3 regions of the Inquilinus sp. Marseille-Q2685 genome follow, and region 3 is predicted to be linked to each of the others. Evidence: riboswitches for the same ligand, from Rfam matches in the RefSeq annotation. Region 3 holds a riboswitch; each other region holds the start of a gene.
What was found. Region 3 has a riboswitch for cobalamin ahead of cobU (bifunctional adenosylcobinamide kinase/adenosylcobinamide-phosphate guanylyltransferase). Riboswitches for the same ligand answer to the same signal wherever they lie in the genome.

Region 1 (7,231 bases), on a different contig from region 3:
GCGCTCGGCCTTCAGGACCAGGCGCTCCGGATGATCCTTCTCCAGCATCGGGTTGTAGGTGCCGACCTTCTCGATGAAGCGGCCGTCGCGCGGGCTGCGCGTGTCGGCGATCACGATCGAGTAGAACGGGCGCTTCTTGGCGCCGCCGCGGGTCAGGCGGATCTTGACGGACATTGACGTACTCTCCTCAGGTCAAACTCTAGAATTCTCGAAACTCACGAAGAACGGCCGGGGCCGCTCCTACATCTTGAAGCCGGGCGGCAGCATGCCGGGCGGCAGCTTGGGCATGCCGCGCATCATCCCGGCCTTCCCCAGCTTCTTCATCCGCTTCATCATGTCGGCCATCTGCTGGTGCTGCTTCAGCAGCTTGTTCACGTCCTGCACCGAGGTGCCGGAGCCGGCGGCGATCCGCACCTTGCGCTTGGCGTGGATGATCTTGGGGTTGCGGCGCTCGACCGGCGTCATCGAGGAGATGATCGCCTCCTGCCGCTTGATCATCTTGTCGTCCAGGCCGGCGGTCTTCATCTGGTCCTTGATCTTGCCGACGCCGGGCAGCATGCCCATCAGCCCCTGCAGACCGCCCATCTTGCGCATCTGGCGCAGCTGCGAGGCCAAGTCCTCCAGGTCGAACTCGCCCTTCTGGATCTTGGCCGCGAGCTTCTCGGCGTCCTCCTTCTCGATCGTCTGCGCCGCGCGCTCGACCAGGCTGACGACGTCGCCCATGCCGAGGATGCGGTTGGCGATGCGGTCGGGATGGAACAGCTCCAGCGCATCCATCTTCTCGCCCATGCCGATCAGCTTGATCGGCTGGCCGGTGACGGCGCGCATCGACAGGGCGGCGCCGCCGCGGCTGTCGCCGTCGACACGGGTCAGGACGATGCCGGTGACGCCGACCCGCTCATGGAAGGTGCGGGCGACGTTGACCGCGTCCTGGCCGGTCATGGCGTCGGCCACCAGCAGGGTCTCGGTGGGCTTGGTGGCGTCGCGGATCGCCACCACCTCGGCCATCAGCTCCTCGTCGATGGCGAGGCGGCCGGCGGTGTCGAGCATGACGACGTCGAAGCCTTCGAGCCGGCCGCGCTCCATGGCGCGGCGGGCGATGGCCAGCGGCTCCTGCCCCGGGATGATCGGCAGGGTGGTGACGCCGATCTGCTCGCCCAGGATCTTCAGCTGCTCCTGCGCCGCCGGGCGCCGCGTGTCGAGCGACGCCATCAGGACCTTCTTGTTGTCCCGCCTCTTCAGGCGCAGCGCGATCTTGCCGGTGGTGGTGGTCTTGCCCGAGCCCTGCAATCCCACCATCAGCACCGGCACCGGCGGCACGGCGATCAGGTTGATCGGGGTGGCGGCGTTGAGGTCGGGCGCCTCGCCCGCGGTGCCGCCCAGCATCTCGACCAGGCAGTCATGGACGATCTTGATGACCTGCTGGCCGGGGGTGACCGAGCGCAGCACCTCCGCGCCCACCGCCCGCTCACGCGCCTTGTCGATGAAGTCCTTGACCACCGGCAGGGCGACATCGGCCTCGAGCAGCGCCACGCGCACCTCGCGCATGGCGGCGCCGACATCGGCCTCCGTCAGCGCGCCGCGCTTGCGAAGCCGGTCGAAGATGTCGCCGAGACGGCCGCTCAGACCTTCGAACATGATCGCCCTTCGAATTGCGCGACCCCAAACGGAAAAGCGCCAGTGCGCGACACTCGCGGACTGGCGGCACCCCGTGGGGTCTCGCTGCGGGCCCATCCCGCAGCGCCGGGTCTTCTAGACGGGCGGGGCCGCGGAGTCAATGCGGCCCCGCCGACGGTCAGTCCTTCTCCCGGCGCAGCACCAGGATAAAGCCGTCCTCGCCCGGCAGACCGCGGCCGGATTCGGAGGGGACGGCGTCGCCGCCCGAGGCCGGCGGCGGCTCGGTTCGGTTCAGGAAGGACTCCATGGCGGCCACCGGCCAGCGCCAGATCGTCTTGTCCTGCGGCGCCGCGCCGATGCCGTCGTAGAGCCGGCGGGCCCCGGCATTGTCCGACGCCATCTCCCAGCGCACCCGCATCGCCTGCGACACGCCGATATCGGCCAGGGCCCGCATCAGCTGCCGGGCGACGCCGCGGCCGCGCGCCCGCTCGCGGACATAGACGTCGTCGACCCGGATGAAGTCGCCCCCGGTCCAGACCGAATAGTCGATGGTGTAGGTGACGTAGCCGACCACGCCGCTGCCGTCCTCGGCGATCAGGCCGCGGAAGCGCGGCGGCGCCTCGGCCAGCGCCTCGTCGAGGTCGGCGCGCTGCGCCGTCATCGCCGCCGCATCGCCGGCGAACGCCGCCAGCTCGCGCAGCATGTCGAGCAGCATCGGCACATCCGCGGCCACCAGCGGCCGCACGGTCAGATCGGACACCACAGCATCTCCCGCCTTCGGCGAGGGGTCGCGGGAGGAGGCCGGCCGGACAGGTGCCGCCCGACGCGCCGCCCGGGGACACCCCGCCCCGTCACACGCATACTCTCGACGGCAGGTCTCCTGGCTCGCGGGTCGTCGCCGCACGCCCCCTTCCCGGGGTCAGCCGGTGGCTTCGGGCGCGGGCTCGCCGCCTACAGTTGCGGGGGCAGCGCCGGCCTTGCCCGACAGGCTCACCGGCTTCCCTTTTCACCCCGGTTCCCCGGGGCACCGTCGGCCGCCATGCTAGCCGCCGGCCCTCGCCCTGTCGATCACGCAGGGCTCCGCCCTCGCGTCCGGAGGCCGGTTGATGCCATATGAGAGCGGGAGAGACCTTGGGAGCGGGCAATGGACGGCCTGCCGTTCTGGAAGATGCACGGGCTGGGCAACGACTTCGTCGTGCTGGACGCACGCGAGCGGCCGATCGCGATCCATCCCGACCAGGCGCGCCGCATCGCCGACCGGCACCGCGGCGTCGGCTTCGACCAACTGCTGGTGATCGAGCCGGCGCAGACCGCGGGCGCCGACGTGTTCATGCGCATCCTCAATGCCGACGGCACCGAATCGGGCGCCTGCGGCAACGGCACGCGCTGTGTCGCCGCCCTGGTCATGGCCGACAGCGGTGTGGACAAGGCCGTGATCGAGACCCGCGGCGGCCTGCTGGAATGCCGCGGCGCCCCCCAGGGCGGCGTCACGGTCGACATGGGCCCGGCCCGGCTGGGCTGGCAGGACATCCCGCTGGCGCATGAGGCCGACACGCTGCACCTGCCGGTGTCCTCCGGCGCGCTGTCGGACGGGGTCGGCGTGTCCATGGGCAACCCGCACGCCGTGTTCTTCGTGCCGGATGCCGAGAAGGTGCAGATCGACGGCGTCGGGCCGGTGCTGGAGCACGACCCGCTGTTCCCCGAGCGCGCCAATATCGGCGTGGTCCAGATGCTGGCCCGCGACCGGCTGCGCTACCGGGTGTGGGAGCGCGGCGTCGGCGTCACCCAGGCCTGCGGCAGCGGCGCCTGCGCCGCCGCCGTGGCCGCGGTGCGCCGCGGCCTGGCCGAGCGCACCGCCTGGGTCGAGCTGGACGGCGGCACGCTCTTGATCGAATGGCGCGAGAGCGACGGCCATGTGCTGATGACCGGCCCGGCCGAGACCAGCTTCGCCGGCATCCTCTCGCGCGACCTGCTGGACGGCTGACCGCTCAACGGGCGGCAAGGCAGGCGGCCCGGCACGCCCACCACACGCCGGTGATCAGGCCGAGCAGCAGCAGCCGCAGCCAGTACACCAGGGCGAAGACGAACCCGATCGCGCCGAACAGCACGGTGGCGGTGAGGTCGGCCAGCCGCCGGGACCAGCGGATCGTCGCCTTCACCGTGGTCAGCGCGCCGCGTTTCAGCACCTTGAACACGGCCAGGGTGCGGTCGCCCATCACCGCCGACACCGCGTCGATGCGGCGCAGGTCCGGCACGTCGTCGACATAGCGCAGCAGCTCGACCGACTGCGCCGGGCCGACCCGGTCGGCCACCCTGCCCGCGGCGCCGACGGCCTCGTCCAGCCCGTCCAGGCGGTCGCGGCGGATCGCGGCGGCGAAGACCGCGCCGGGCCGCATCACCGTGTCCTGCCAGCCGGCCTCCCGCACCTGCCGGCGCAGCGCCGGGAAATCGACCACGTCGGCCACCATCCGGCCGAGGCGCTCGGCGAAGCGCGCCGACAGCCGGCCCGTCCGCCGCGCGATCTTGAACACCGACACCGCGCCGCGCGGCAGGGCCGCGGCCCCGCCGGAGCCCCAGGTCGCCGCGGTCAGGGTCAGCCCGATGCCCGACAGGCCCAGCGCCAGCTCGTCCACCGGGTCGCCGCCGCCGAAATGCCAGAGCTCGCGGCCGATGTCGCGCAGGTCGCCGACGAAGGTCATGTCGGCGGCGAAGGCGCCGGCCAGGCCGGAGAGGCCGTGGCCCTCCCCTGTCACGGCGCCGGCAACCGCCTGCCGGGCAGCCCGGGCCGCGCTGCTGGTCGTGGAGGTCTCGTCCTCGTACCGCTCCCGCCATTCCGGCCTGACCGGGTATCCCGTCATCCCGGCCACCTTCAGCCAGACTGCGGCCCCGTCGATGTCGTCCTCGGCGAAGGCCGTGGCGAGCCCGGCATCGATCTGTTCCGGCGAGGTCCCGGCCCGGGTCCAGGCGGTCAGCGCGGCCTCGACCTCCTGCGCCTCCGGCGTCCGGGCCAGCTCGGCCTGGACGAGCTCCATCAGCGGAATGGCGGCGCGCAGGGCGAGGACCAGCCCGATCAGCCCCGGGACCGTGATCAGGAGGAATTCCAGGACGCGCAGCGGCCGCAGCTTCATGGAGTCGGGATACTCATCCGGCCCCGACCTATAGCATGGCGGGCAGGCCTCCCGACAGGCGGTCAGGCCAGGCCGCCGCGGAGCGCCGCGAGATGGGCACGGATCGCGACGGTGGGATCACCCGCCCGCATCACCCCGCCCATCACCGCGACTCCGGCGAAGCCGACGGCCATGAGCCCCGGCACCAGCCCTGGCTCGACCCCGCCGAGGGCGATCACCCGGCCGGGATGGCGGCGCGCGACGACGCCGGCTTCCGCCAGGGACAGGATGGGTTCGTAACCCGGCTTGCTCGCGGTCGGCGCCAGGGGTCCGAGGGTGACGTAGTCGGCCCCGGCCGCGACCGCGGCGTCGACCTCGTCGCCCGAATGGCAGGAGGCGCCGATCAGGGCGGAGGGACCGAGCCGCCGCCGGGCCGCGGCGGGGTCGCCGCCGGCGGCGAGGTGCAGCCCGTCGGCCTCGGCGGCCGCGTCGGGATCGGCATGGACGGTCACGACTGCGCCGACCGGCCGGGCCAGGGCCCGCAGCCGATGCAGCAGGGCGAAGCGCTCTGTCGCCGACAGGTCCTTCTCGCGCAGGCTGACCCAGCGGCAGCCGGCGACCAGCGCATCCGCCACCACGCCGGCCAGCGGCCGTGCCGCCTGGCGCCGATCGGTGATCAGCAGCAGCGGCGGCGACGGCAGCCCGGTCATGAGCCCATCACGTCCCGATCAGGCCGAGCTGCGGGCTGGAGGGGTCGGCCAGGCGGCGCTTCGGGATCCGGCCGGCCAGAGAGGCCAGCCGCCCGCCTTCGACCCCCGCGGCCATGGCCCGGGCCATGCGCACCGGGTCGCGCGCCTTCGCCACGGCGGTCGACAGCAGCACGGCGGAGCAGCCGAGCTCCATCGCCAGCGCCGCGTCCGAGGCGGTGCCGATGCCGGCATCCAGCACCACCGGCACCTGGATCCGGCTGCAGATCATCTCGATCGCATGCGGGTTGGAGATGCCGAGGCCGGAGCCGATCGGCGAGCCGAGCGGCATCACCGCGGCGCAGCCGGCATCGGCCAGGCGCATGCAGGTGACGAGGTCGTCGTTGCAGTAGGGCAGCACCACGAAGCCGTCGCGCACCAGCTCCTCCGCCGCCTCGACCAGCTGGGCGACGTCCGGGTACTGGGTCTCGCGGTCGCCGATCAGTTCCAGCTTCAGCCAATTGGTGCCCAGCGCCTCGCGCGCCAGCTGCGCCGTCAGGATCGCATCCCGCTTGGTCATGCAGCCGGCGGTGTTGGGCAAGAGGCGCCAGCGGTCGCCGACCAGGTCGACCAGGCTCTCGGCATAGCCTTCCAGGCTGATCCGGCGGATCGAGGCGGTGACGACCTCGGCCCCCGAGGCCTCGATCGAATCGAGCATCACCTGGCGGTTCGGATAGCCGGCGGTGCCGATGAACAGGCGCGAGCGCAGCGCCACGCCGGCGATGATGAAGGGGTCCTGCATCTCGGTACTCTCCTCAGCCGCCCTGGAACGGGCGGACGATCTCGACCCGGTCGCCGGCCGCCAGGCGATGCTCCGGCCAGCGGGCGCGCGGCAGCACGGCGTCGTTGAGTGCCACGGCGGTGCCGCGCGCCGCCGGGTCGATGCCCTTGGCCAGCAGCAGGTCGAGCACGCTGAGCCCGGCCACGGCCTCCGCCTCTCCGTTCACATTGACGGTCCCTGGCACGCTCATTGCGCCGCCTCCGCGATCCGGGTGAAGCGGTCGATCCGGAACGGCTCCGCCGCCTCCGGCAGGCGGCCGTCGAGGATGGTGCCGGCCACCGCCTCGACCGTCGCCGGCAGCAACAGGATGCCGTTGCGGTGATGGCCGGTGGCGAAGACCAGCCCCTCGATCGCCGAGGGGCCGAGCACCGGCGCGTCGTCGCGGCTGCCGGGGCGCAGCCCGGCCCAGCTCTCGATCAGCGGCAGCTCCTCGATCCCCGGCAGGGCCCGCCAGGCGGCGTCGAGCAGCGACAGCATGCCGCCGGCGGTGACGGTGGTGTCGAAGCCGCGCTCCTCCACCGTGGCGCCGACGATCAGCCGGCCGTCCAGCCGCGGCACCAGATAGGCCTTGCCGGCCCACAGCACATGGCGCAGCAGCGGCGCCGCCGGGTCCATCTGCAGCGCCAGCATCTGGCCCTTCACCGGCCGCACCGGCGGCAGCGCCTCACGCGGGATCCCCGGGATGCCGCCCGACCAGGCGCCGGCGGCCAGCACCACGGCATCGGCCGAAAGCACCTCGCCGGCCACCACCACGCCGCCGGCGCGGCCGTGGTCCAGGATGACGGACTCGACCGCCGCATGGTCGTGCAGCCCGCCGCCGGCGCGGCGCAGCGCCTCGGCCAGGGCCGGGACCAGCCACCGGTTGTCGACCTGATGGTCGGCCGGGCTGTGCACCGCGGCGGCGAGGCCGGGCCGCAGCATCGGCTCGCGCCGCAGCAGCTCGGCGCCGGTCAGCCAGTTCAGCTCGACCCCGAGCTTCG
Region 2 (7,231 bases), on a different contig from region 3:
GAGACCGTGCATCCGGAGCGCGTGGTCCGGCATGACGAGGACGATCCGTACCTGGTCGTCGCGGCCGACAAGGGCACGGCCACATTCTCCGACATCGCCAACGGCGTCAGCCAGGACTACGGCTTCTGGCTGGACGACGCCTTCGCGTCGGGCGGCTCGGCCGGCTACGACCACAAGAAGATGGGCATCACCGCCCGCGGCGCCTGGGAATCGGTGAAGCGCCATTTCCGCGAGCTGGGCACCGACATCCAGAGCCAGGACTTCACCTGTGTCGGCGTCGGCGACATGTCGGGCGACGTGTTCGGCAACGGCATGATCCTGTCCGAGCACACTCGCCTGCTCGGCGCCTTCAACCACCTGCACATCTTCGTCGACCCGGACCCGGACGCGGCGACCAGCTTCGCCGAGCGCAAGCGACTGTTCGACCTCGGCCGCGGCTCCTGGGACCAGTACGACGCGGCGAAGCTGTCGCCCGGCGGCGCGGTCTATGAGCGCAAGGCGAAGTCGGTGAAGCTGTCGCCCGAGGTCCGCGCCCGCTTCGGCATCGAGCGCGAGACGGTGACGCCGAACGAGCTGATCCAGGCGATGCTGAAGGCCGAGGTCGACCTGTTGTGGTTCGGCGGCATCGGCACCTATGTGAAGAGCAGCCGCGAGAGCCACGCCGATGTCGGCGACAAGGCGAACGACGCGCTGCGCATCAACGGCCGCGACGTCCGCGCCCGGGTGATCGGCGAGGGCGCCAATCTCGGCGTCACCCAGTTCGGCCGCATCGAATACGCCCGCATCGGCGCCGGCGGCTCGGGCGGCAAGCTGAACACCGACTTCATCGACAACTCGGCCGGTGTCGACACCTCGGACCATGAGGTCAACATCAAGATCCTGCTGGGCGCCGTGGTCCAGGCCGGCGACCTGACGCTGAAGCAGCGCAACCAGGTGCTGGAGAGCATGACCGAGGAGGTCGGCCAGCTGGTGCTGCGCGACAACTACCTGCAGAGCCAGGCGCTGTCGCTGGCGGTCGGCGAGGGCTTCGAGGTGCTGGACCAGCAGGCCCGCTTCATGCGCGGGCTGGAGAAGGCGGGCCGGCTCGACCGCGTGATCGAGATGCTGCCGACCGACGAGGAGCTGACCCAGCGCTCCGGCAACCGCGAGGGGCTGACGAGGCCGGAGCAGGCGGTGCTGCTGGCCTATGCCAAGATCACCATCTACGACGCGCTCCTGGCCAGCGACCTGCCGGACGACCCGGCGCTGGTCGACGACCTGGTGCTGTACTTCCCGACGGCGCTGCGCGAGCGGTTCAAGGACGCCATCCCGCACCACCGGCTACGGCGCGAGATCGTCGCGACGCACGTCACCAACAGCATGGTGAACCGGGTCGGCGCCACCTTCGTGTCGGAGCTGGCGGACAAGACCGGCATGGGCGTGGCCGATATCGCCCGCGCCTATCTGATCGTGCGCGACAGCTTCAGCCTGCGCGACATCTGGGCGGCGGTCGAGGCGCTGGACAACAAGGCCCAGGCGCAGGCCCAGATCCGGGCCATGCTGGCGACGCGGCGGCTGATCGAGCGCAGCGTCGCCTGGATCCTGCGCCAGCAGGGCCGCGGCCTCGACATCAGCCAGGACGTGGCGCATCTCAAGCCCGGCCTGGCCGAGCTGGAGAGCCAGCTGGACGCCGCGATCTTCGACGACGCCCGCGCCGTGATCGACGCCCGCGCCCGGGGCTTCGTCGAGGCCGGCTTCCCGGAGGATCTGGCCCGGCGCGTCGCCCGGCTGAACCTGTGGGCGGCGGGGCTGGACATCATCCGCATCGCCGACCAGGCCGGGCGCGGCGTCACCGAGGTCGCTTCGGTCTATTTCGAGGCCGGCCGCCGGCTGGGCCTGGCCTGGCTGCGCGACGGCGCCAGCCGGATGCCGGCCAGCAACCACTGGCAGAAGCAGGCGGTGGGGGCGATCGTCGACGACCTGTACACGCTGCAGGCCGACTTGGCGGTCCGCGCCCTGCAGGACGCGCCGGCGGGCGCCGCCGGGGCCGATGTGGTGGAGGCCTGGGTCGGCCACCGCCGCGCCCCGGTGGACCGGATCGACCAGCTGGTCTCCGAGCTGAAGGCGCTGGACCAGGTCGACCTGTCGATGCTGGCCGTCGCCAACCGCAACCTCCGCGGCTTGGCGACGGGGTGAGGGCGGAGGCGCCCTTACTCCTCGTTCATAAGGGTATGTCTTTTTTAGTCCCCTCTCCCCTTGCGGGAGGGGGACTCAAAGAAGTCGCGTCGAAGAGCTACTCCGCCCGCAGCAGTTTCTGCAGCGGGGCGGCCTGGCGCAGGATCGGCGACTTGATGACGATGTAGCTGAAGTACTTCTCGATGCCGAGCCGCCGGTCCAGCAGCGCCTCCATCACCTGCTGGTAATGGGCGATGCTGCGGGTCAGGAAGCGCAGCAGATAGTCGTAGCCCCCGCTGACCATGTGGCACTCCAGCAACTCCTCGACCGTGGCCAGGCCGGCCTCGAAGCGGATGAAGTCCTCGCGCCGGTGGTCACTCAGCGTCACCTCGGTGAACACGGTCACGGTCTCGGTCAGCTTCGCCAGGGCGATGCGGGCGCCGTAGCCGGTGATGTAGCCCGCCGCCTCCAGCCGCTTCACCCGCTGCAGGCAGGGGCTGGGCGACAGGCCGACCGCGTCGGCCAGCGCGGCGTTGGTGATCCGCCCGTCGGCCTGCAGCCGGGCCAGGATGGCGATATCGATCCGGTCCAGCTTCGGCGCGCCCGTCATCCTTCCCTCGTTCAACCCGTGCCGGCAGCACCCGGGGTCTCGCCCGAACGTCGATCCGGTGAGTCAGCTGGCGTGGTTTCCGAGAACCGGAGCGCAGCGGACATAGGTCCGTGAGCACCGGAAGCGCAGGAAACCGCGTCAGATGGCCGCCGGGCGGCGTTCGGGCTAGCCCCGCAGCGCCTCCTGGTGAGCTTTGGCAAGTTCCGCCATGCTGGTGAAGCGGAAATCGACCTTGGGCTCGGTCGCCGGCTTCATGGTGGCGCCGAAGCCGCCCTCGGCGTGGCGGCGGTGGATCCAGCAGGTGGCCAGGCCCGCCGCCGTCGCCGGCTCGTGGTCGTGGAACAGGCTCTCCGCCGTGTGCAGCACCTCGCCCTTGGCGATGCCCATGCCGCCCAGCTTCTCCAGCATGTAGTCGAAGTTGCGCGCCGACGGCTTGTAGCTGCCGATGTCCTCGGCGGTGAAGATGGCGTCGAACTCGACCTGCAGCCGGACGTTGCTCAGGGCGAAGCTGGCATTGTCGACATTCGAGAGGATCGCCAGCTTGTAGTACTTCTTCAGGTACTGCAGCGCGCCGGCGGTGTCGGCGAAGGCCGGCCAGTCCTTGATCGAGCGGCCATAGGCCAGCGCCTCCTCCCAGCTCGCCGCCACGCCCCACTCCTCGGCCAGGCGCTTGTAGACGATCGCCAGCAGCTCGCTGTAGCGCCGCGCCGGGGTCCAGCGCTGCTGCGCCGATTCGTGCCGGGCATGGGCCTCCAGGATCTGGTCGCGGGTCAGCGGCGCCTTGGCGCGGGCGGTCAGCGGCGCCAGCCCGTTGACCATGCCGGTCTCCCAGTCGATCAGCGTGCCGTAGCAGTCGAAGGTCAGGATCTTGAAGTCGGTCAGCTTCATGGCGGGTCTCCGGTTTCGGTCTCCCCGATTATCCGCGGCCGCGCCGGCAGGGGCTGCGCATTCGCGTTCCGCGGCCGGCAGAGGCTGGCGCGGCGCGGCCGTCCGGCAGCAGAAAATGCCGAGTCGCAGCCGGTCCGGGATGGGTGTCGCAGCCGCGTCATGGCGTGTCGGCTCTGGAGCGTGCGGGGCCGCGGAGTCGCGCCATGATCCCCGCCAAGAGGTGCCGGCCGATGCCGCCGATCAGAAGCGGCGGGCCGGAGAATTGGGAAGCCGGTGAGACTCCGGCGCTGCCCCCGCAACGGTGACGGCGGTGAAGGTGCGGCAGGGGCCACTGGAGCGATCCGGGAAGGCGCCGCACCGGGCCGGGAAGCCCGCCGGAGCCCGGAAACCAGCCTCGACGGAGTCTGTTCGGTGATCGCGGTGGGCGGTCGGCGGGCATGTTCGCGACGGGCCGGTCCGGTCCCCGAGCGCGCGTACCCGGATGCCACATCTGCGACCGTGCCCAGAGGAGAGGATCGGGTATGGAAGCGCGTTCGGCCATGTTGATGGATCTGCTCTCCCGCGCGCCGGGCTTCAGCCTGAAGCGGGATTTCTACACCAGCCCCGCCTATCACGCTCTGGACCTGGAGCACATCTTCTACAAGGAGTGGCTGTTCATCGGCCATGCCTGCGAGGTGACGCGGCCGGGCGATTTCCTGACCGTGCAGATCGGCGAGTATCCGGTGATCGTGGTGCGCGGCCGCGACCGCGCCATCCGCGCCTTCCACAATGTCTGCCGCCACCGCGGCTCGCGCCTGTGCACCGACGAGCGCGGCTCGCGTCCTCGCCTGGTCTGCCCCTATCACCAGTGGACCTACGACCTCGAGGGCAAGCTGATCTTCGCCCGCGACATGATGGACGCGATCGACCCGGCCGAATTCGGGCTGAAGCCGGTGGCCTGCCGCGAGGTCGGCGGCTGGATCTTCCTGTCGCTGGCCGACCAGCCGCGCGACTTCGAGCCGTTCCGGCGCATGGTCGAGCCCTACATGGCGCCGCACTTCCTCTCCGAAGCCAAGGTCGCCCACAGCTCGACCATCGTCGAGCGCGGCAACTGGAAGCTGGTGATGGAGAACAACCGCGAATGCTACCACTGCTCCGGCAACCATCCGGAGCTGTGCCGCGTCTTCTCCGACCAGCCGACCCTGACCAGCGGCCAGAAAGGGATGGAGGAGAACCCGGAGATCCTCGAGCACTGGCAGAGCTGCGAGGCGATCGGCCTGCCCAGCCGCTACCAGATCTCGGACGACATGCAGTACCGGGTGATGCGGGTGCCGTTCATCAACGACGCCCATTCGATGACCATGAGCGGCCAGCCGGCGGTGAGGCGCCTCCTGGCCGACTTCCCGACCACCAGGCTGGGCTCGATGCTGCTGTACCACTACCCGAACAGCTGGAACCACCTGCTGGCCGACCATGCGCTGAGCTTCCGCATCCTGCCGATCAGCCCGACCGAGACCGAGGTCACCACCAGATGGCTGGTGCACAAGGACGCGGTCGAGGGTGTCGACTACGACCTGCAGGCGCTGACCGAGGTGTGGACCGCGACCAATGACGAGGACCGCCGCATCGTCGAGGAGAACCAGCGCGGCATCCTGTCCCCGGCCTATGAGCCCGGGCCGTATTCGCGGATGCATGAGGGCGCGGTGATCCAGTTCGTCGACTGGTACGCCGACACCATCACCCGCCGGCTCGGCGGCGGCACCGCCGCCACCCCGATCCGCGACGTGGCGTAAGGGCGGCGGGACGTGCCCGGCCCTCTGACCGCCACGCCGAAGCTGTGGAACGCGAAGACCGCGCGGCTGCGCTGCATCGGCATCCGCGAGGAGGCGCCGGACGTCCGCACCTTCCGCTTCGAGGCGGAGGACGGCAGCTGGTTCTCCTACCGCCCCGGCCAGTTCGTGACGCTGGAGCTGCCGGTGGGGGCGGAGCCGGTGCTGCGCACCTACACCCTGGCCTCGACCCCGTCGCGGCCGCACCACGCCAAGATCACCGCCAAGGTGCAGCCGGGCAGCGTCGCCACCCGCTGGCTGTTCGACCGGCTCAAGGTCGGCGACGCGCTGACGGCGCATGGCCCATCCGGCCGCTTCTCGCTGCTCGACCACCCGGCCGAGCGCTACCTGTTCCTGTCGGCCGGCAGCGGCGCCACGCCGATGATGTCGATGGCGCGCTGGCTGTTCGATACCGCGCCGCAGACCGACGTGGTCTATGTCCATTTCGCCCGGCGGCCGCAGGACCTGCTGTTCCGGTCGGAGCTCGGCTACATGGCCGAGGCGGCGTCCGGCCTGCGCCTGCGCTTCGTCGTCACCGGCGCGCCGGCGGGCGAGGGCTGGGCCAGCGGCCGGCTGGAGCGGGCGCTGCTGTCCGCCCTGTGCCCGGATTTGGCCGGGCGGACGGTGTTCTGCTGCGGCCCGGACCGGTTCATGGACGCGGCCAGGCGCGTGGCGGGCGAACTCGGCGTGCCAGCGGCGCGCTGGCATGAGGAGAGCTTCGGCGCCACCCCGGCGCCAGTGCCCGTCGCGGCCCCGGTCGCGCCGCCGCCCGCGCCGGCGGGGGAGGGGATGCAGGTAGCCTTCACCCGTTCCGGCCGCAGGGCGGCGGTGCTGCCGGGCCAGACCGTGCTGGAGGCGGCGGAGGGCTGCGGCCTGCGCATCCCGACCGCCTGCCGCCAGGGCCTCTGCGGCACCTGCCTGGTGCGCAAGCTGAAGGGCGAGGTGCGGATGGAGCACAATGGCGGCATCGCCGACGACGAGATCGCCGAAGGCTGGATCCTCGCCTGCTGTTCCCAGCCCGAGACCGCGCTGGTCGAGGTGGAGGTTTAGCCGGCTACAGCCGCTCCGCCGCCGCGACCACCTTGGCCAGGAAGGCGTTGCGGTCGGCGTCGCTGGCCCGGTTCATGCCGTAGAGGGCGAGGTAGCGCACCGGCGCCCAGGGGCGGATCAGTCCGCGCAGCCAGCGCCGCACCAGCTTGCGCGGCGGGTCGCCCATCAGCAGCGACGCCCAGCGCGTGCCGCCATAGGAGACCACGGCGGTCAGACTCCGGATGTGCTGCAGATTCGGATAGGCCCGGCCGTCGCGCATGACAAAGGACACGCCGGGCAGCATCACCCGGTCGAACCAGCCCTTCAGGATCGCCGGGAAGCCGAAATTCCACACCGGCGCCATGATCACCAGCGCCTCGGCCCGCAGCAGCCGGTCGACATGGGATTCCACCGGCCGGCGGTTGGCCGACAGATCGTGGTACTGCAGCCGCTCCTCCCGGGTCAGGATCGGATCGAAGCCCGCGGCATAGAGGTCGCAGTCGTCGACCTCGTGCCCGGCCCGACGCAGCGCGTCGACCATCGCCTGGTGCAGCGCGGCGTGGAAGCTGGTCTCGACCGGATGCGCGAACAGCACCAGCACGCGCATCGGTCAGGTTCCGCCGGGCGGAGAGGCCGGAGCCGCCCCCTCACCCGAAATCGCTGCGCGATTTCGACCTCTCCCCGGGGGAGAGGTGAACGAGTGCCGCGTCTCTTCCCCTCTCCTCGGGGAGAGGGAGGGACC
Region 3 (7,231 bases):
GGACGGAACAGGCATGGGCGCGCAGACCACACAGACCACCGGCAGCCCGGGCTCCAGGCTCGGGGCGATGCTGGGCAGCCAGCTGCGCAACATCGCGCCCTTCATCACGCTGATCGCGCTGCTGGTGTTCTTCGGCGTCGCCAGCCCGTCCTTCCTGACGGTCGACAATTTCAGCAACATCCTGAACCAGGTCTCGGTCACCGCGATCATCGCCGTCGGCCTGACCTTCGTCATCCTGTGCGCCGAGATCGACCTGTCGGTCGCCGCCATCGCCAACGCCACCGGCATCGTCGTCGCCTTCCTGACGGTGCAGGAATCCTATGTGAACATCGCCAATGTGCCGCTGCCCGGCTGGGCCGCGATCCTGGTGGCGCTGGCCAGCTGCGTGGCGCTGGGGCTGATCAACGCCTTCGGCGTCACCCGGATCGGCATCCCGTCCTTCATCATGACGCTGGCGATGATGCAGATCGGTGCCGGCATCTGCGCCATGCTGGTGCGCGGACAGATCGCCTATGCCGTGCCGCCGATCCTCGTCACCCTGGGCTCGGGGTCGATCGGCGGCATTCCCTGGATCGTGATCGTGGCCGGGATCACGCTGCTGGTCGCGCATCTGGTGCTGACCTACACGCGCTTCGGCCGCTACGTCTACATGGTCGGCGGCAACCGTGAGGCGGCCGAGTTCTCGGGCGTCAACGTCCGGGTCATCATCGGCGCGGTGCTGGTGATCTCGGCGGTGTGCTCGGGCCTCGCCGGCATGCTCGGCGTCGCCTATTTCGGCAGCGCCCAGCAGAACGAGTTCGACACCTTCCTGCTCGACGCCATCGCCGCGGTGGTGGTCGGCGGCACCAGCCTGTTCGGCGGCCGCGGCGGCATCGGCAACACCATCATCGGCGTGCTGATCCTGGGCGTGCTGAACAACGGCCTCGACCATGTCGACATCGACAGCTTCCTGAAGATCCTGATCCGCGGCCTGATCCTGCTGGCGGCCCTGGTGATCAACGTCTACGCTCAGCGGCTGCGGACGGTGCGCGGCGCTACGTCCGCTTGACGGCGCCGCGCCGATCCCTATCTAGGGGACGCCCGGCGCCCTTTCGTCGAGGTCGATGCACCAGAGACGAGCATATATGACGGAGCCCATGGCCACCTCGCAGACCGGCCCGGACGACACCTCGCACGAGCACGAGGACATCCTGTATCCGGAGGCGGGCCCGTTCGTCCTGCTCCATCTCGCCAGCCTCGCGGCGATCTGGACCGGCGTCACCTGGCAGGCCCTGGTGATCTGCGTGGTCCTGTATGTCCTGCGCATCTTCGCGATCGGGGCCGGTTATCACCGCTATTTCGCCCATCGCGCCTATTCCACCAGCCGGGTCTTCCAGTTCATCCTGGCTTTCCTGTCGCAGAGCACGGCGCAGAAGAGCGTGCTGTGGTGGGCGGCCAAGCACCGGCACCACCACCAGCATTCCGACACCGAGCAGGACGTGCATTCGCCCCGGCACCGGGGCTTCCTCTATGCCCATCTCGGCTGGATCTTCTCGACCCGCCATCGCACGACGGATCTCACGAAGATCGCCGATTTCGCGCGCTACCCCGAGCTGATGTGGTTGCACAGATACGAGCTGACCCCGGCCGTCATCCTGGCCGCCATCGCCTTCCTGCTCGGCGGCTGGCCCGGGCTGGTGGTCGGCTTCGTCTGGAGCACGGTGCTGGTCTATCACGGCACCTTCAGCATCAACTCGCTGGCCCATGTGCATGGCCGCAAGCGCTACGTCACCGGCGACGATTCCCGCAACAACTGGCTGCTCGCGCTGATCACCATGGGCGAGGGCTGGCACAACAACCACCACGCCTATCAGAGCAGCGTGCGCCAGGGCTTCAGGTGGTGGGAGGTCGACCCGACCTTCTACATCCTGAAGGCGCTGTCCTGGTGCGGCGTTGTCTGGAACCTGAAGACCCCGCCCGAGGCCGTGCTGCGCAACGAGCAGCGCCTCGGCACCAAGATCATCGAGCGGGCGGCGGCCGAGCTGGCGGCGACCTTCCCGGTCGAGCGCATCGCGGCGGCGCTGCACGAGGCGCGGACCCACGCCCATGCGCCGACCCTGGCCGACATCCGGGACGCCCTGGCGACCGCGCAGCACAAGACCGCGGACCTGCTGGCCAAGGCGCATGTTCCGGGCTTCCCGACGCGGGACGAGGTCCGGCTGCGCGCCACCGCGATGTTCGCCAAGACCCGGTCGATGGAGGAGATCGTCGAGCGCGCCCATCGCCTGATCCTGGAAGCCCTCAGCAAGCGCCTGGCCGCGGCCTGAGCCCCCTGAGCCGCGCCATCGATTGACCGCCCGTCCCGCGCCGCCTACTGTGCCGCCATCGCGCAGCCGGTTCCCCGAAGGCAGACGCCCGAGGGGTGAAAAGGGAACGCGGGATGGCCGATCCTTGGCCTGATCCGCGGCTGCCCCCGCAACTGTAGGCGGCGAGCCCACCTCCGACAGCCACTGGCCGATGGCCGGGAAGGCGGAGGCGGGCGACGACCCGCGAGCCAGGAGACCTGCCGGCGAGGCGATGCGTGCGAACCGCCGGGCGGGGTGTACCGGTGGCGCGGGATGCGCGGCGCCACCAGGCACCGACTCCGGCGTCCGAGCCCCTTCCGGCCGAGCGAGGGGCGTGGCGTGAAGCATCGACCGACTGATGTCTGAGCTGCCGGCGGCGACGCTGGTGCTGGGCGGCGCCCGGTCGGGCAAGAGCCGCCATGCCGAGGCGCTGGTCGAGAGCCAGTCCGGCGACTGCATCTATCTCGCCACCGCCGAGGCCTGGGACGCCGAGATGGTGGAGCGCATCTCCCGCCACCAGGCGCAACGCGGCTCGCGCTGGCGCACGGTCGAGGCGCCGCTGGAGCTGGTCGAGACCCTTGAGCAGGCGGCCGGCCCCGGCCGCGCCGTGCTGGTCGACTGCCTGACCCTCTGGCTGTCCAATCTCATGCATGCCGACCGCGACATCGCCGCCGAGACCGACCGGCTGGTGCGCTGGCTCGCGGCGCCGCCCGGCCCGGTGGTGCTGGTGTCGAACGAGGTCGGCCTCGGCATCGTCCCCGACATCGCCCTGGCCCGCGCCTTCCGCGACCATGCCGGGCGCCTGCACCAGGCCGTGGCCGCCGTCGTGCCCTCGGTCGTCTTCGTCGCCGCCGGCCTTCCCCTGATCCTGAAATCCGCCTGAGGACCCCGAATGCCCGCCAAGATCCCCGCCACCGTCGTCACCGGCTTTCTCGGCGCCGGCAAGACCACGCTGATCCGCCACCTGCTGCAGACCGCGAATGGCCGGCGGCTGGCGCTGATCATCAACGAGTTCGGCGATGTCGGCGTGGATGGCGACCTCCTGCGCAGCTGCGGCGACGCCACCTGCCGCGAGGAGGATGTGGTGGAGCTGGCCAATGGCTGCATCTGCTGCACCGTGGCCGACGACTTCATCCCGACCATCGAGAAGCTGCTGGCCCGCGACGAGCCGCCGGAGCACATCGTGATCGAGACCAGCGGCCTGGCCCTGCCCAAGCCGCTGGTGAAGGCCTTCGGCTGGCCGGAGATCCGCACCCGGGTGACGGTCGACGGCGTCATCACCGTGATCGATGGCGCCGCCGTCTCCGAAGGCCGCTTCGTGCCGGACGAGGAAGCCCTGGCCGCCCAGCGCGCCGCCGACGAGGCGCTGGATCATGACAGTCCGTTGGAGGAGCTGTTCGAGGACCAGCTGGCCTGCGCCGACATGGTGATCCTGAACAAGACCGACCTGCTGGACGACGACTCCCTGTCGGCCGTCTCGACCGACCTCGCCGCCCAGCTGCGGCCGGGGGTGAAGGTGGTGAAGGCGCGACATGGCGCCATCGACGCCGCGGTGCTGCTGGGCCTCGGCGCGGCGGCCGAGAACGACCTCGCAGCGCGCCCCTCGCATCACGATGCGGAGGAGGAGCACGATCACGACGATTTCGAGAGCTTCCATGTCGATCTCGGCCCGGTGGCCGACCCGGACGCCCTGGCCCGCAAGCTGAAGCCGGTGATCGAGGCGCACGACATCCTGCGGCTGAAGGGATTCGCCGAGGTCGCGGGCAAGCCGATGCGCCTGGTGGTGCAGGCGGTCGGCGGCCGCATCCAGCACTATTACGACCGCGCCTGGCGCACCGAGGAGCCGCGCGGCACCACCCTGGTGGTGATCGGCGAGCGTGGCCTCGACCGCACCGCCATCACCGAAGCCCTGACGGCCTGAGCGGAATGGCGAGGCCGGTGCTCCCCCTCACCCGAAATCGCTACGCGATTTCGACCTCTCCCCAAGGAGAGGTGCATCAGCGCGCGCCGTCTGTTTCCCTCTCCTCGGGGAGAGGGAGGGACCCGTCGCGTTGGCGACGGGAGGGTGAGGGGGAGCAGGCCTCTCCATCGGGGAGCAATCCCTGATGCATCTCCTCGCCGCCAAGCCGGGCAGCATCGCCGATGGGTCGGAGGCGGTCGATCTGGGCCAGAGCCCGGGCGACATCGTCGTCCTGACCGCGGCGGACACCGAGCTCGCCTGCCTGTCGGCGGCGTGCGCCGGCTTCGGCGAGAATTTCCTCCGGCTGCGCCTGGCCAACCTGCTGCAGCTCGGCCACAACCTGTCGGTCGACACCTATGTCGACGACGTGGTGAGCCGGGCGAAGCTGGTGGTGGTGCGCCTTCTGGGCGGCGCCGGCTATTGGCGCTACGGCATCGAGCAGGTGCACGCCGCCTGCCGGCGCGAGGGCATCGCCCTGGCGGTGCTGCCGGGTGACGACAAGCCGGATGCCGATCTCGACGGCCTCTCGACCCTGCCGGAAGAGGCGAGGGGGCGGCTGTGGCGCTACCTGGCCGAGGGCGGCATCGAGAACGCTCGCGGCTTCCTGGCCTATGCCGCGAGTCTGATCGGCCACGACCTGCCCTGGGCCGAGCCCCGGCCGCTGCTGCGCGCCGGCCTGTACTGGCCGGACCTGCGGCATCCGTCGTTCGGTGAGATCGAGCGGCGGTGGAACCAAACAGAGGCAACCCTGCCAAATGTCTCCCCCTCCCCCTGCGGGAGGAAGGGAGGAGGGCTGGCGCCGCAAGATCCGGATCAGCAGGCCAAGTCCGATCCCCGCCTCGACAAACCCCTCCCCTGCCCCTCCCGCAAGGAGGGGAGGATCTGAGGAGGGCGCTCCGCACGCCACCACAGCCCCCATCGTCGGCCTCGTCTTCTACCGCGCCCTGGTGCAGGCCGGGAACCTGGCGCCGGTCGATGCGCTTGTCGCGGCCCTCAAGGCCCGCGGCCTGAACCCGCTGCCGGTCTTCGTCTCCAGCCTCAAGGACGCGGTCTCGGCCGAGCTCGTGGCCGACGCCTTCGCCCGCCACAAGCCGGCGGTGATCCTGAACGCCACCAGCTTTGCCGTCTCCAGCCCCGGCGGCCCGGCCCAGCCGACGCCCTTCGACGCGGCGGACTGCCCGGTGCTGCAGATGGTGTTCGCCGGCGGCGCCGAGGCGGCGTGGCGCGACGGCACCCGCGGCCTGTCGGCGCAGGATCTGGCGATGAACGTCGCCCTGACCGAGATCGACGGCCGGGTGCTGACCCGCGCCGTGTCCTTCAAGTCCGAGGCGCGCTGGGATCCGCTGACCGAATGCACCGTGGTGTCCTACCGCCCGGTGCCGGACCGGATCGGCTTCGTCGCCGACCTGGCCGCCGCCTGGGCCCGGCTGCGCCGCACGCCGCCGGCGGAACGCCGGGTCGCGCTGGTCTTGGCCAACTACCCGAACCGCGACGGCCGCCTCGGCAACGGCGTCGGCCTCGACACCCCGGCCGGGACGGTCGAGGTGCTGCAGGCCCTCACCGCGGCCGGTTACCGGGTCGAGGATCCGCCGGCCGACGCCACCGCGCTGATGGCCCGCGTCTCCGCCGGTCCGACGAACGCGCTGGCGGACCGGGCCGATCGCTCCGGCGGCGTGTCCTATCCGCTGGCCGAGTACCGCGCTCACTTCGACAGCCTGCCCGAGGCCGTCCGGACCGCCGTGACCGACCGCTGGGGTGCGCCCGAATCCGATCCCTTCGTCGAGGGCGATGCCTTCCGCCTGGCGGTGCATCGCTTCGGCAACGTCGTCATCGGCGTGCAGCCGGCGCGGGGCTACAACATCGACCCGCAGGCGACCTATCACGACCCGGACCTGGTGCCGCCGCACGGCTACCTGGCGTTCTACGCCTGGCTGCGACAGGGATTCGGGGCCCAGGCCATCGTCCATATGGGCAAGCACGGCAACCTGGAATGGCTGCCGGGCAAGGCGCTGGCGCTGTCGCGGGAGTGCTTCCCCGAAGTAGCGTTCGGCCCCGTCCCGCATCTCTACCCCTTCATCGTCAACGACCCGGGCGAAGGCACCCAGGCCAAGCGCCGCGCCGCCGCCGTGATCATCGACCACCTGACGCCGCCGCTGACCCGGGCCGAGAGCTACGGCCCGCTGAAGGACCTGGAGGCGCTGGTCGACGAATACTACGAGGCCGCCGGCATGGACCCGCGCCGGCTCAAGCATCTGCGCGACCGCATCCTCGACCTCGCCCGGTCGACCGGCCTGGACCGCGACTGCGGCGTGGCGGCGGATTCCGATTCCGACTCCGCTTTGGCGCAGATCGACAACCACCTCTGCGAGCTGAAGGAGATGCAGATCCGCGACGGCCTGCACATCTTCGGCCGCTCGCCGCAGGGCGACCAGCGCACCGACCTGCTGGTGGCGCTGACCCGAGTGCCGCGCGGGACGGGGCAGGGCGGCGACGCTTCGCTGATCCGTGCCTTGGCGACGGATCTCGGCCTCGGCTTCGATCCGCTCGACTGCCGCTTTGGCGACGCCTGGGCCGGGCCGCGCCCGGCGCTGCTGGGGCCGGAGACGGGCTGGCGCACCCATGGCGACACGGTCGAGCGGCTGGAGGGATTGGCGCGAGACCTCGTCGCTGGCGCCCGGACGCTCGAATCCGACTGGGCCGCCACCGCCGCCGTCCTCGGCGAGATCGAGGCCACCGTCGCGCCCTCCGTCGACCGCTCCGGCGCCGCCGAGATCGACGGGCTGCTGCGCGGGCTGGCCGGGCGCTTCGTGCCGCCCGGCTCCTCCGGCGCGCCGACCCGCGGGCGGCTGGACGTGCTGCCGACCGGGCGCAACTTCTATTCGGTCGACAGCCGCACGGTGCCGACGCCGGCCGCCTGGCATCTCGGCTGGAAATCAGCCTCCCTCTT

Region 1: it holds a riboswitch for cobalamin, as region 3 does, so the genes downstream of both, LG391_RS24560 (GNAT family N-acetyltransferase) here and cobU (bifunctional adenosylcobinamide kinase/adenosylcobinamide-phosphate guanylyltransferase) in region 3, are expected to answer to the same signal.
Region 2: it holds a riboswitch for cobalamin, as region 3 does, so the genes downstream of both, LG391_RS30015 (aromatic ring-hydroxylating dioxygenase subunit alpha) here and cobU (bifunctional adenosylcobinamide kinase/adenosylcobinamide-phosphate guanylyltransferase) in region 3, are expected to answer to the same signal.

What each region holds. Positions count from the first base shown of each region.
Region 1 covers NZ_CAKAKL010000006.1:135,498-142,728, forward strand. The annotation lists gene rpsP (30S ribosomal protein S16) at 1-174, opposite strand, end outside; gene ffh (signal recognition particle protein) at 241-1,638, opposite strand; gene LG391_RS24560 (GNAT family N-acetyltransferase) at 1,796-2,377, opposite strand; cobalamin riboswitch at 2,470-2,664, opposite strand; gene dapF (diaminopimelate epimerase) at 2,762-3,601, shown strand; gene LG391_RS24570 (hypothetical protein) at 3,606-4,745, opposite strand; gene LG391_RS24575 (thiamine phosphate synthase) at 4,808-5,434, opposite strand; gene LG391_RS24580 (thiazole synthase) at 5,442-6,212, opposite strand; gene thiS (sulfur carrier protein ThiS) at 6,226-6,441, opposite strand; gene thiO (glycine oxidase ThiO) at 6,438-7,231, opposite strand, start outside.
Region 2 covers NZ_CAKAKL010000009.1:230,521-237,751, forward strand. The annotation lists gene LG391_RS30000 (NAD-glutamate dehydrogenase) at 1-2,175, shown strand, start outside; gene LG391_RS30005 (Lrp/AsnC family transcriptional regulator) at 2,273-2,764, opposite strand; gene LG391_RS30010 (haloacid dehalogenase type II) at 2,930-3,652, opposite strand; cobalamin riboswitch at 3,854-4,064, shown strand; gene LG391_RS30015 (aromatic ring-hydroxylating dioxygenase subunit alpha) at 4,174-5,424, shown strand; gene LG391_RS30020 (hybrid-cluster NAD(P)-dependent oxidoreductase) at 5,437-6,510, shown strand; gene LG391_RS30025 (NAD(P)H-dependent oxidoreductase) at 6,515-7,096, opposite strand.
Region 3 covers NZ_CAKAKL010000001.1:288,175-295,405, forward strand. The annotation lists gene LG391_RS01370 (ABC transporter permease) at 14-1,048, shown strand; gene LG391_RS01375 (fatty acid desaturase) at 1,137-2,306, shown strand; cobalamin riboswitch at 2,357-2,565, shown strand; gene cobU (bifunctional adenosylcobinamide kinase/adenosylcobinamide-phosphate guanylyltransferase) at 2,683-3,207, shown strand; gene cobW (cobalamin biosynthesis protein CobW) at 3,217-4,245, shown strand; gene LG391_RS01390 (hypothetical protein) at 4,430-5,170, shown strand; gene cobN (cobaltochelatase subunit CobN) at 5,232-7,231, shown strand, end outside.